3 regions of the Butyricimonas sp. BSD2780061689_150309_C8 genome follow, and region 3 is predicted to be linked to each of the others. Evidence: riboswitches for the same ligand, from Rfam matches in the RefSeq annotation. Region 3 holds a riboswitch; each other region holds the start of a gene.
The links. A riboswitch is a leader RNA that binds a small molecule or an ion and turns the genes downstream of it on or off. The one in region 3 is predicted to bind cobalamin.
Positions count from the first base shown of each region.

Region 1: it holds a riboswitch for cobalamin, as region 3 does, so the genes downstream of both, I2I33_RS04925 (4-hydroxyphenylacetate 3-hydroxylase family protein) here and I2I33_RS00580 (TonB-dependent receptor) in region 3, are expected to answer to the same signal.
Region 2: it holds a riboswitch for cobalamin, as region 3 does, so the genes downstream of both, I2I33_RS04630 (TonB-dependent receptor) here and I2I33_RS00580 (TonB-dependent receptor) in region 3, are expected to answer to the same signal.

Region 1 covers NZ_JADMSV010000003.1:111,152-115,441, reverse strand. The annotation lists gene I2I33_RS04930 (NifU family protein) at 1-42, opposite strand, end outside; gene I2I33_RS04925 (4-hydroxyphenylacetate 3-hydroxylase family protein) at 20-1,483, opposite strand; cobalamin riboswitch at 1,838-2,041, opposite strand; gene I2I33_RS04920 (phosphoglycerate kinase) at 2,262-3,455, opposite strand; gene I2I33_RS04915 (tetratricopeptide repeat protein) at 3,942-4,290, shown strand, end outside.
Region 2 covers NZ_JADMSV010000003.1:36,286-40,575, forward strand. The annotation lists gene I2I33_RS04625 (TonB-dependent receptor) at 1-1,528, opposite strand, end outside; cobalamin riboswitch at 1,634-1,835, opposite strand; cobalamin riboswitch at 2,017-2,227, shown strand; gene I2I33_RS04630 (TonB-dependent receptor) at 2,280-4,290, shown strand, end outside.
Region 3 covers NZ_JADMSV010000001.1:173,369-177,658, forward strand. The annotation lists gene I2I33_RS00580 (TonB-dependent receptor) at 1-1,991, opposite strand, end outside; cobalamin riboswitch at 2,130-2,331, opposite strand; gene I2I33_RS00585 (beta-ketoacyl-ACP synthase III) at 2,471-3,472, opposite strand; gene rpmF (50S ribosomal protein L32) at 3,583-3,768, opposite strand; gene I2I33_RS00595 (YceD family protein) at 3,785-4,290, opposite strand, start outside.

The sequences.
Region 1 (4,290 bases), on a different contig from region 3:
CAGAGTCGTGGGGTCTTGATTATTTCCGGTTCTTACTTTCATCGATCCGGGCAATTTGTTTTGCTAATTCTTTCTTGTTTTCGAGGTTTCCTTGCCGGGCAATCATGATTCGTTGTGCTTGTGGGGAGCCGGCTCCGTGCATGGATTCCGTGCGGTAGCCTACCGCCGCGGTCCCGAGCGTGATGTTCTCGATCAGGCGAAGAATACGCATCCGGTTTTCAGTGTCAGTCCCCGTGGCTCCTTGCAGGTATTTTTTTACATATCCACCGATATACGGGTCTCTTAAATCTTGGGCTGAAGGCATGGTTACCATTAATCCCCCGGCAATATCTTCCGCGAGTCTGGCAATTTCATACGGGAAACGAGTCACGTTCTGTTTGCAGACATTGGCAAGTAGCAAATTGATCTGGTAGTTGCCCGCCAACGTGGGTTCTCCTTCTGCCGAGCAGGCGATTCCGCACGAGTAAAGGGTTTCGTTGAGGTGCATCATTTCGATGAGCTTGTCCTTGATATGGTTGGCTTTAGGTACTCCATTGTAGTCTGCGGCGAGAGCGGCAGCACCGATAAGTACATCCCCTACACCGACTTTACATCCCCCGTAGGATTGTCTGTGATAACCGGCAAAACGCTCTACCATCATGCCTGCAAATTCGTATTCTTTGCACATGAAAATTCGCTCGTTGGGGACGAATACATCGTCAAATATCACGAGAGCTTCATGTCCACCGAATTGTGAATTTCCCAAGTCGAGATCCGCATCTTTTTCCATTTTGCGGGTATCGCAGGACTGGCGTCCGTAGATCATGAGTACGCCTTCCGCGTCAGAAGGCACGGCAAATGAAACAGCGTAGTCTTTATCGGATTCTTTCATGGCTACGGTCGGCATAATCAAGTGTTCGTGGGAATTGACTGCCCCGGTTTGGTGAGCTTTGGCCCCGCGAACGATAATCCCGTCCGGGCGTACTTCCTTGATGCGAAGATATAGGTCCGGATCTTCTTGTTGTGATGGAGAAAGACCCCGGTCTCCTTTCGGATCGGTCATAGCCCCGTCGACAGTGAGATCGTTGTCTTGTACATATTTCAAGTACTCTATGAAACGTTTGTGGTATTCCGTTCCATGAGCTTGGTCAATTTCGTAAGTGGTGGAGTAAATGGCGTTGAAGGCGTCCATTCCAACGCAGCGTTGGAAACAAGCCCCGGTTTTCTGTCCGACTAAACGTTGCATCTTTACCTTGTTGATCAAGTCTTCGGTGCTTTGATGCAGGTGGCAGAAACGATTAACTGTTTTTCCGGTAAGATTGGATTTTGCCGTCATGAGCGTCTTGTACTCATCTTTTTCAGCCAATTCATAAGTCATGGCCACTGAATTCATGGACGGGCGGATCATCGGGTGATCTACGGGGTTGCTGATTAGTTCTCCCATGAAATAGACCTTCAGGTTTAGTTTCCTGAGACTCTCAATGTACTGTTCTTTTGTCATCATGATCTTTGATATTTTATTAGTTGTAATATTTTGAATAAAGAAAAATTGCAGTAAATAAAAGCCGTTTGCTGTCTGTTACAAGGGAGAATTTGAAGGGAAGAAAGTGAGAAGGGAAAGGATACAGAGGATCGAGGCGTATGTTTGCCGTTGAAGGGGTAACATTCGCTGTCTCTCGTTGCCATCATAGAGAAACATTTTCTTTTTCTCGTTGAAAAAGAATTAATTACGTCAGTATAAATATACTCACGCTGTAATGCTCCTTTGTTCATAATGTTCCATCCCGGGGGACGTCAACACAATTTTATTTTTATGAATAACTTCGCACATCTCCTTTACCCCAAATCCCCAGAGTAACGGATTTATATTTTGTCAGGCAGGTCTTCTGACTTGTTCCGGAATTCGCGGCCTTCCCTTTTCTTGTTGAAAAAGTGACCATTAGAATGCGAAAACCTTTTTAAGAACTTACAGCTGAGGGCACAGTCCCGGATTTTCACCGGATTCCCTATTCAATCTTTTCCCTTGCAGGGGGAAGAGATCACCATGACGTCACAAAGGTATATAAATATAATTGTATTCCTACTTTTTTTCTGTAATTTTTTAATGGATGTAAAAAAGCTTAGTCCGTTAATTTGTTAATGAGGTCTTGATGGAGACGTGTAGAAATTCGAGAGAATAGGTAATAATGATTTAATGGTGGTAAAGTCTCAAAGAAGAAATTTTCTATATAAGAAAAGTGACCGGAATTTGCTCCGGTCACGATTATGATGTTTGGTGAAGTTTATTTTCCTCGAATAGCCGTGATTCCCGGTAACTCTTTCCCCTCGATGTATTCGAGCAGGGCACCACCTCCGGTGGATACGTAGCTAACCTTGTCGGCCAAGCCGAATTGGTTGATGGCGGCAACAGAGTCGCCACCCCCGATTAAGGAGAAGGCGCCGTTTGCAGTGGCTTTCACGATGGCATCAGCGATGGCTTTGGTTCCCACGGCAAATTTAGGCATTTCGAATACTCCCACGGGGCCATTCCAAAGGATTGTTTTGGATTGTTCGATGACTTTGGTGAAGGCCGCGATACTTTCCGGGCCGACGTCCAAGCCTTCCCATCCATCGGGAATTTCCATGGATGGAACGATCTGGGTGTTGGCGTTATTGTCGAAAGCGTCGGCAGCGACAGTGTCGGTTGCCAATACAAGATTTACACCTTTTTCTTTGGCTAGTTTCATGATTTCAAGAGCCAGGTCGAGTTTGTCTTCCTCGCAGATGGAATTGCCGACATGACCGCCCAGTGCTTTTTTGAACGTGTAAGTCATTCCACCCCCCAAGATGAGGTTATCCACCTTGTCCATGAGGTTCATGATAATATCGATTTTGGATGAAACTTTGGAGCCTCCCATGATGGCCATGAACGGGCGGGTGGGGTTGTGCATTACTTTATCCACGCTTTCCAATTCTCCTTGCATGACGTATCCGAATAGTTTGTCATTCGGGAAAAATTTGGCGATAACAGCGGTGGATGCGTGAGCCCGGTGGGCTGTCCCGAAGGCATCGTTGATCCAAACGTCGGCTAAAGATGCCAGTTTTTGAGCGAAATTCTCGTCTCCTTTTTCTTCTTCTTTGTAGAATCGAAGGTTTTCCAACAGGAGAACTTCTCCCGGTTTCAGGTCTGCTGCAGCTTTTACTGCACTTTCCCCGATGCAGTCATCGGCGAACTTCACGGGTACACCTAACAGTTCTTCCAGGTGTTTCTGGATATGTTTTAATGAGAATTTGTCTTCCGGTCCGTTTTTCGGGCGTCCGAGATGAGACATCAATATTACGGAACCTCCTCCCGCCAACACTTTCTTGATCGTGGGAACGGCTGCCCGCATACGGGTGTCGTCCGTGATCTCGAACTTTTCATTTAAAGGTACGTTGAAGTCTACGCGGATAAGCGCCTTCTTGTTTTTAAAGTTGTAATTATCAATTGTCTGCATAGCAATTGTTATTTTAATGAGTAAATTACTTAATCAAAAGATAAAGGTAAGGATAAAATTATTTAAACCAAAAAATATGCAGAAAGGAATTTCGCGTGTAAAACCAACTAGCAAGAACAAGTTTGCAGATATTCACGTGTTTTAATCTTTGATTAATTGTTATAATCTCCAGTTTATGGGATATAGCCGACATAAAGCTGAGATATAGACGAGTTGAATCGTCTTTATCCAATTGAGTGTGGTGGATATGCCTTGTGTGGGGGGGGTATCTGTTCGATAGGTGGGATATAAAACCTGTTCTCAAGTGTTGATCGGGTTTATTATCGTGTATGTGAAAAGAAAAAATGTGGGAGAAAATTTGTAACCTTCATGGAAAATATGGATTTTTACCTCTTGTAAAAACGTACCCGATAAGATGTAAGTTATTAATATAGGTGTGGCAGAACGAAATTAGCAGGAATGAGACGAGTTGTAATCATAATATGCATGGGGATAACAATTTTGTTTTTGTTGTCTTCTTGTCGGAAAAATGAGAAAGCGAAAACAGCAGAATTGTGCAGGGAGTTGGAGAACTCTGTGATGTTATCGCCTGCGTTTGATTCTTTGGTAAAGGTGTCTATGGGGTTACCTAATTTTTTTCGTTCGAAAGTATTGTTGACTGCGGGAAGTTGTTATTCCACTAGGGTGGAGCAGATGCAACAGGCTCGGATTTACTTACGGGAGGCCTACCGGATTGCCCCGCGGGACGTGAAGAATTTAGTGGCGCTGGAATTAACCCGGCTTTACGGTTCTTTGATTTTGCGGGATAGTTGTGTGGAAGAGGCCATTCGTTTTA
Region 2 (4,290 bases), on a different contig from region 3:
CTTTCCTGTTCTTCGTTTCATATTTCTGTTTCCCGTCATCAATCGTAGCACTTGATGTTTTCCGGCTATACAAATCCACACGTCCCGAGGCCATCATCTTCCATTTATCATTGAATTCGATCACGTCATGCAAATAAATTCCATGCGTTCTCTCCGTGCGCAGAGAAACGGCTGAAACTTTCGTGTCCCACCATCCTTGCACGATATGCGGGTCCCGCACAGGCAAAAGTGCATCCAAACCGGGCCCCCACAAATCGTCATCTCCATAACCGTTATACTGGGCGAAATCAAAACAATTGTACGTCCATCCCAACGTGTAGTTATGTAACACGGAACCTGTCTCGAACTTCCCGGTCAACTCGATCGTATTATTCACGTTTTTGTGGTCCGGGTTAAAATTCAACGGATTCTGACGGGCAGCATTTCCTCGTTGAACCGTATCCAAGTCAACATACACCTTCTCGTCTTCTGACTTATAATAATACCATTTATATATCGGATCCTTAGAGGTACGATAAGAAAGCCCCTCAATACAATGATAATCCAAATCACTGTGGAAATAGGAAAAACGTTCTTTCAACTTCATCCAATCCGTGATCTGGTAAACGTATGACACAGACATATCCCATACTTTCCGTTTCATGTAATTATTGGCAAAGTCATTATAAACCTCGCGGTAATCCGCCTCCGGGTGGCGATCCCCCTTCAGCGCGTACGGTTTGTCTCCGTCCACGTAGAACATATCACCGGGCATAACGGGTGCAGCCCCGATCTCGGTCGTGTAATCATCATCGGCATAACTACCGGTCACATCAATACGTCCCCACTTTCCTAAATCAGCTCCCAAAACACCATACACGGAAAAACGATTTGCATTCACCTCACGCCATCCGTCACCCGTTGAATAATTGATATTGGCACGATATTCGAGAGGTCCCACAAGTTTTCCCCCGAAACCAAGAGTAGCCCGTCTCTCATCCCAGCTACCATAACTGATACGAGCGTTGGCCGAAAAATCGGGAGACGCTTTCTTGCGCACGATATTCAACACTCCGCCCATAGCCGAATGTCCGGCCAAAATAGCGGCGGGTCCTTTCAACAATTCGATAGACTCCACGGCAGCCAAATCCCCGTAAGGCACGTTATTATTCAACGTCCGCTCATCGCGAATCCCGTCAATCATAACAACCGCACTCCCCTGTCCGCGAATAGAAAACTGTTGAAACTGCCCGTATTGCTTGTCTTTCGCTACAATTCCCGGCAAAAACTTAACGGCATCCATCAGATCAACAATTCCCTTCCGGTCAAGCATCTGGCTAGACAACTTGCTCACCGTTATCGGAACGAAACGTAAAGGCACATCCAATCCCAACAAATCAATCCTCTTCTTTTTCTGCATCACATCCACCTGATCGATACGGAATAAAGAGTCCGTGATACTCTTTTTCTTTCGCTTATCGTTCTCTTGAGCGAAAAGCGAACCGACGCACACAAACAGCAACAATGCTAATACAACAACTTTTTTCATACAACTATATATTAATAATGAATAAGCATTATTAACATAGTCTTTTGGGCAACATGAGTTTAAGGTAAAATCCATCTTTTTCCCTCTCGCTTTTTTTCCCGAAAGCTATGGTTTATCTAGTTCGGCAGGTCTTCTGACTTGTTCCGGATTTTGTTGCCTTCCCAGTTTATAACCAGTGACATTTGAAGTACAAAATCCCTTGTACAGGAACTTACAGCTGCGGGTACAGTCCCGGATTCACACCGGATTCCCTATTAAGCATCACCTCCATGACCGAAGGCTTCGCACCAAAACATGGCGCGAATGTAATATATTTTTTTATATTATACTTTTTCAACATGATTTTTTTATTTCCATAATTCAATCATCATAACAAACTGACAACCAATCCCTATAATAAAAACTCCAACAATGTCCCTAACGAATCTCTATACCTTCTCCCGGTATCATTTTTCTCATCCAACCGTAACCTTTTGTCAAAAAATATATACATTTGTGCCGTCTTAGGTGATGTGTTAATGCTCAATTAACATACAAGAGGGAAACCGGTTAGAATCCGGTACAGTGCCCGCTACTGTGATGCCCGTTTCTCCCTAACGAGGAGATTCAAAGAAAGGTTCTTACACCACTGTTCGTAAGGACGGGAAGGTATCTTTCTTAGGCGTAGTCAGGAGACCTGCCGAGACAAACACAGGTAATAGCGTATTCTCGGGGCCAGGAATACTATTATAAACTTTAAAACTTAACCCGAATGAAAAGAATTGTAGTACTGACTACATTATTCATGCTGACTTTGGCAAGCGTCTCGCTAGGGCAGATCACGTTGAGAGGGAAAGTGATCGATGCAAAAAGCGGGAAAGCACTTATCGGGGCCAATGTACGATTAGTCGGAACAAGCATCGGAATCGCCACGAACAACAAGGGCGAATTCGTCCTCGAAAAAGTTCCCGACGGTACCTACACGCTCCGGGCCAGTTACTCCGGTTACGAAGTCAGTTCCATAAAAGTCAGTAGTAGCAAAAGTGACATTCTGTTCCAACTGAAAACATCACTGATCAACCTCGATCAAGTCGTTGTTTCGGGAACGGGAACTCACCGAAAATTAAAGGACTCGCCAGTCCCCGTCGAGGTCATGACAGCCTCGGACATCAAAAAAGGCGGAATCTCCACCATCGAGGATGCCCTCGTGATGCTAAATCCCTCGTTTAGTTTCCGACCAACAGCTATGGGTACAAACATGACCCTTAACGGAATGAAAGGAGATTATATCCTTGTTCTCGTGAACGGGAAGAAAATGACCGGAGATATTTCCGGTTACGTTGACCTCTCCCGAATCGACATGGGTAGGGTAAAACGAATCGAAGTCCTTAAAGGTGCAGCCTCCTCCCTCTACGGATCGGACGCTATTGCGGGAGTGATCAACATTATCACAGATCAGCCGCATGACGCCCTGAACATCGTGTCCACGACCCGATTAGGAGGCAAGGGCAGTTTTATCGAGAACGTCAACGCGGACATCAACGCTGGCAAATTCTCGTCCTCAACCTCTTATCAAAGGCGCCAATCTGACGGCTGGCAACTCAGTAATATCACAGAAGATAGTGTACCTACCCGTCGCAAAGTGTCTGATAAATTTCACTCGGACATCGTGAACCAACGTTTTGCCTTCGATCCATCAAAAAATCTGAACTTGTACGTGGAAGGAAGTTACTTTACCAAAGAACTCGACCGTCCCGTGAACAAGGATGCTAAAGACCTTTCCGGATTCGACTATGATATGTCATACGAGAACTACGCCGTGGGATTGGGGGGAAAATATCTGTTTGGTAATTCCGCTTATATTAGCTTGGATGTCAACGCCAACAACTACGAGTACTACAAAGTATACACCCGTGCCATCGAGTCCAAGGGCGACACTACCACCCACGTTGGAGATGAAATCCTGACCAAACGTCAACGCTACTTATCTGCCAACCTAAAAGGAGTATTCAAGATCGGTAAGTACAACAAAATTTCCATTGGAACCGAGTACATCAAGGACTACTTAAAGAATCCCACCGATCTGGCGGAGAGTAAAGATGTCTATACGCTGGCTCTTTATGCACAAGACGAAATTCGTCTTTTCAAAAAACTCCAATTAGTACCCGGTTTCCGTTACATCTACCACGAGGCATTCAAGAATCAGTTTACGCCCAAACTTTCAGCCATGTACAGCCTAGGAAATTTCAACTTCAGGCTCTCGTACGCAGCCGGATTCAAGGCTCCCTTGTTGACGGACCTCTATTATTATAAGGAATCTGCCAAGAAAGGAAAATTAACCGTCGTTATCGGGAACCCCGATCTGAAACCGGAGAAATCGAATTACTACGCTTTCAACACGGAATATGCGGGAAAGTACTGTAACATCTCCGTAAACGGGTATATCAATGACCTCCGTAACGTTATAGAGTCAAAGAAATTACCCCTAACACCGGAAGACGAAGCCAACAAGGTCACTTCCCGAGAAACTTACGAGAATCTGGACAAAGCCCGGACACAAGGAGTTGATATTTCCGTTAACAGCTACCTCGGTGCGGGATTTTCTCTAGGTGGTGGATATAGCTACGTGGATGCCCGGGATAGGAAAACCAAAATTCGTTTGGAAGAAAGCATCCGTCACTCGGCAACCGTCAAGGCGAATTACATGCACGAATGGACAAACTATCGTCTTAACGTGAACCTAAACGGACGAATTCAAGGCAAAAAATTCGTGAAAGCCCAAG
Region 3 (4,290 bases):
GATTTACTCTGTGACAATTTCTTAGAAGTCCACCGTCCGGAGAGAGAAACAGAACCATCCCGTTTCAATAATTTACCGCGTAATGTCGTGGTAAAATTCAAGGCGTGTTTTGAATTTCCGGACAATTGCAAATCCGTCTCCCGATCTCTCGCGTCAGTATAAGCATAAGTTCCCCTCAGCAACAATTGTTTAACCGGGTAATAAGTCAATGTTCCTTCTGCCCCGCGTATACGCACGGCCTCCACATTTGCATAATGCATTTCCGCTCCCAATTGTCCCGGTTCCGGATCTTCCACGTCAATAACAAAAGAATTAATTTTATCTTTTATCGTGTTCTGGTACCCTTCCACGCTTGCATTCAACCGTCCATTGTAAGTATATTCCGCCGAAACCGATAAATAATTGGAATACTCCGGTTTCAAATCTGGATTTCCAACATTATGCGACACACTTCCCATGTCAAAATCAGAATACAACTCCGTCAAGCCGGGAGCCTTAAATCCCCGACTATACCCGGCACGGAATTTAAAACTGCCCGGGGCATACATCAAATTTACTTTCGGGGTATATGCGTCACCAAAAACAGAATGGTGCGTGTAACGGAAACCTCCTACCAAATCCAGCTCCGGCAATATCTGCCAATCCACCTGCACGAAAACATTCGCATCGTTCACTTTTCTCACGGTTTGTTCCTTACCGTATTGCATCTTATTATAATTCCGAGTCCAGTTCCATTCAATTCCTCCAACAATCTCCACGTTCTTCAAAGGACTATAAATATCTGTCAAACGGGCTGTCTGCTCGTGAGAAGTCGCATTCGTACTATCTGCAAGATCAATCAAATCATACACGGTCTTACGAGTATAAAAATCTCCGTAATACACCGCATACAACTTATTCTTTTCCCCGAAGGCATGCTCCAATGATGCCCGGAATGTTTTGTTTAAACTGCGATAATGCGTTGGAGATTCTCCCTTGGGAGGATTCTCTACTTCATTCCAATAGAAAGAAGCTGAAGCCACCACTTTCGTCCGTTCATTATTCCATCCTACCTTCTCCTCTATATTCATATCATGTGAAGGATTCATCGTGTAAGACTGGGGTGTTTCGGGCGTAAGATCATACCCATCCGTGGAATTACGACGAAAAAGAGTCTGGGAGAAAAATCCCTTGTGAGCCAACCCGATCCCCGCATCCAACTGCAGATCATTAAACTTAGAATAACGAGCTTTTGCCCAGCCTTCCAAAGAGCGTTTCGGAGAATCCGTGATAATATTCACAACCATACCCATGGCACTTGACCCGTAAAGAGCAGAAGCCGCACCTTTCAAAATCTCGATCCGTTTAATATTGGACGTACTCAGCCGATCGAAATCGATAGGTCCCCCGGGAGTCTGAGATAACCTCTCCCCATCAACCAAGATAAGGATGTAACTATTTTCCAATCCCTGAATCTGGATATTATTACCGCGAGGGTCCACGTTAAAACGAAGCCCCGGAATATTGTACTCCAGAACATCCATCATACTCTCGTAATCATTTCGTTGTAACTCCTCGGCAGAAACGACACGAGTCATCACGGGAGCCTCGGAAATCACCTTTTCCGTTCTCGTACCTGTAATAACCACCTCGTCCAAATCCAACAAACTCTTCTTCAGCTTAATAACAAGCCCAGAGATCGTTCCAGGAGCCACATCAACTTCACGAGTCTCATACCCGACAGAACGAACCGTCAAAGTTGCTTTACGATTGGCAGGCACGTCAATTTTAAATTTTCCTTCCGTATCGCAAACACTCCCCCAACCTAACTCTTTCACCATGAGAGTTGATAAAGGTATTGCTTCCCCTGTTTCAACATCCACGACTTTTCCGGTTAATTTCACCGTTTTCACCGTATCAGCCATCACCTCCGGTTGAATCGCCATAAGTCTTGACATTGGCGCAAAATTCAATACAAGTACGCCACATACTAGCAATAAGATACTTTTCATGTTTATTATTTTTTCATAAACATTATAAACGCCACACGACAGCACACATCACGCACATCCGTGGCTTCATAAATGTTACTGTTAATAAAAACAATAGCTATTATTTTTTCCTTTTTATCATCCTTATTCCCGAGAACAATAAAAACATCTAATTTAGGCAGGTTTTCTGACTTTCTCCGCTTATGTCGCCTTCCCGGACGAACCAGTGGCATGAGGAGACTAAGCATTTCCCGTGTAACGGGAAAGAGATTACAGCAACGGGTATTGTTCCGGACTCTCACCGGATTCCCTTACATCCCATGCAGATAGCATGGGACTCACCAAAATCGACGCAAATATATAAAATAATTTATTTCTTAATGAAAAAAACAATTATTTTCTAATAATCAGCTAAAATATCTTACACCCATCTTCTGAAATCAAAAAAAGCTGTCCGGGAAATAACCGAACAGCCTCGTATATCGTATTATCGATACAATCTAACCCTTATGAGTATATCCCCATTTCAAATAAATGGCACCCCATGTAAATCCGGCACCAAAAGCAGCAAGGATCAAATTATCCCCCTTCTTCAGTTGGTCCTCCCATTCATACAGACACAACGGGATTGTTGCCGAGGTCGTGTTACCGTATTTTTGGATATTAACCATGACCTTCTCTTTGGGTAACCCCATTCGTTCCCCGGTAGCCTTGATAATACGCAGGTTTGCCTGATGAGGTACCAGCCAAGCCACGTCCTCCGAGGACAAGTTATTGCGTTCCATCACTTCCACCGACACGTCTGCCATGTTCGATACAGCATGTTTAAACACGGGCTGTCCTTCCTGGTAAATATAATGTTCCCGGGCTAAAACCGTATCAATGGTTGGCGGTTTCAAAGAGCCACCTGCTTTCATGTGTAGGTGAACACGTCCCATTCCATCCGAACGCAATATGTGGTCAATTACCCCCAAATCTTCAGTTGTCGGCTCCAGCAACACGGCGGCAGCCGCGTCTCCGAAAATAGGACAAGTTGCCCGATCCGTGTAATCCGTAATCGCGGACATCTTTTCAGCTCCCACGACAATCACTTTTTTATAACGCCCGCTCTCCACGTACTGCGTCGCCGTGATCAAGCCATATAGGAAACCGGAACATCCGGCATTAAGATCAAAACTAAAAGCATTCTTTATTCCCACCATATCGGAAATCACGTTCCCGTTAGCAGGGAAATGCATGTCGGCCGTAACCGTACAGCAAATCAATAAATCAACTTCTTCCGGTTTCAAACCTGTTTTACGAAACAAGTCCTCCACCGCTCTGGCCCCGAGGTAAGCACTGCCTTTACCGGCATCCCGCAAAATACGTCTCTCTTTTATACCGATTCGAGTCATGATCCATTCGTCTGTGGTATCTACCATCCGGCTCAACTCCTCGTTAGTTAGAATATAGTCGGGATAATACGCTCCTACCCCTGTGATTACCGCTCTTGGCCTTTCCATAAAATAAAAATTTTCAAATTGAATAATAGAATCAGACACCTATATACAATCATAGCCCCCTAGTACAGGGGGCTGTATTATCTAAGGCAATCTTTATCATTGCATCAAAATTATGCAACAACTGCTTTCTCAATAGCCAATTTACCCCTGTAATACCCACATTCCGGGCATACAGTATGATACTGAACTGCAGCACCACAATTTGAACACTTTGCTATTGCAGGAACCGTTGCCTTATCGTGAGTTCTTCTTTTATTCCTTCTCTGTTTAGAGATTCGGTGTTTAGGATGTGCCATTTCTCTCTAGTTTTATTTAGTTATTATTAATTAATTTCCTCAATTCATCCCAGCGGGGATCAATCTTATCATTCTCTTCTTCCATTGTCAACTCTTCCAGTACATGCTCCATTTCCTCGTTACATTCTCCCTCCGGGTGAACCACGCGAAGCGGGTAATTTAGCATATACACCTCATATAGCGGTTCACTCAAATCCAGATAATCATCATCTTGAGCCAAGATAATAAAATCATCATCATTTCCTTCCTCTCTCTCCCCGTACTTCGCGTACAAGTTCAATTCTCCGCTAATTGGTAACTCCATTTCCTCCAGACAGCGATCGCAAATTGCTTCTACCGTCCCTTCGATCGTCATCCGAACCTCCATCAGCAGGGATGATTTCACGATATTTACTCTCGCGTTTACTTTTCCTTTCGTTCCTTTTGTCGCGTCAAAACAATCAAAAAAACTGCCATCCATGACAAACTCGAAAGTGTGAACGCCTTCCCCTAAGCCTCTGTGGGCTATCTTATATTCTTTCA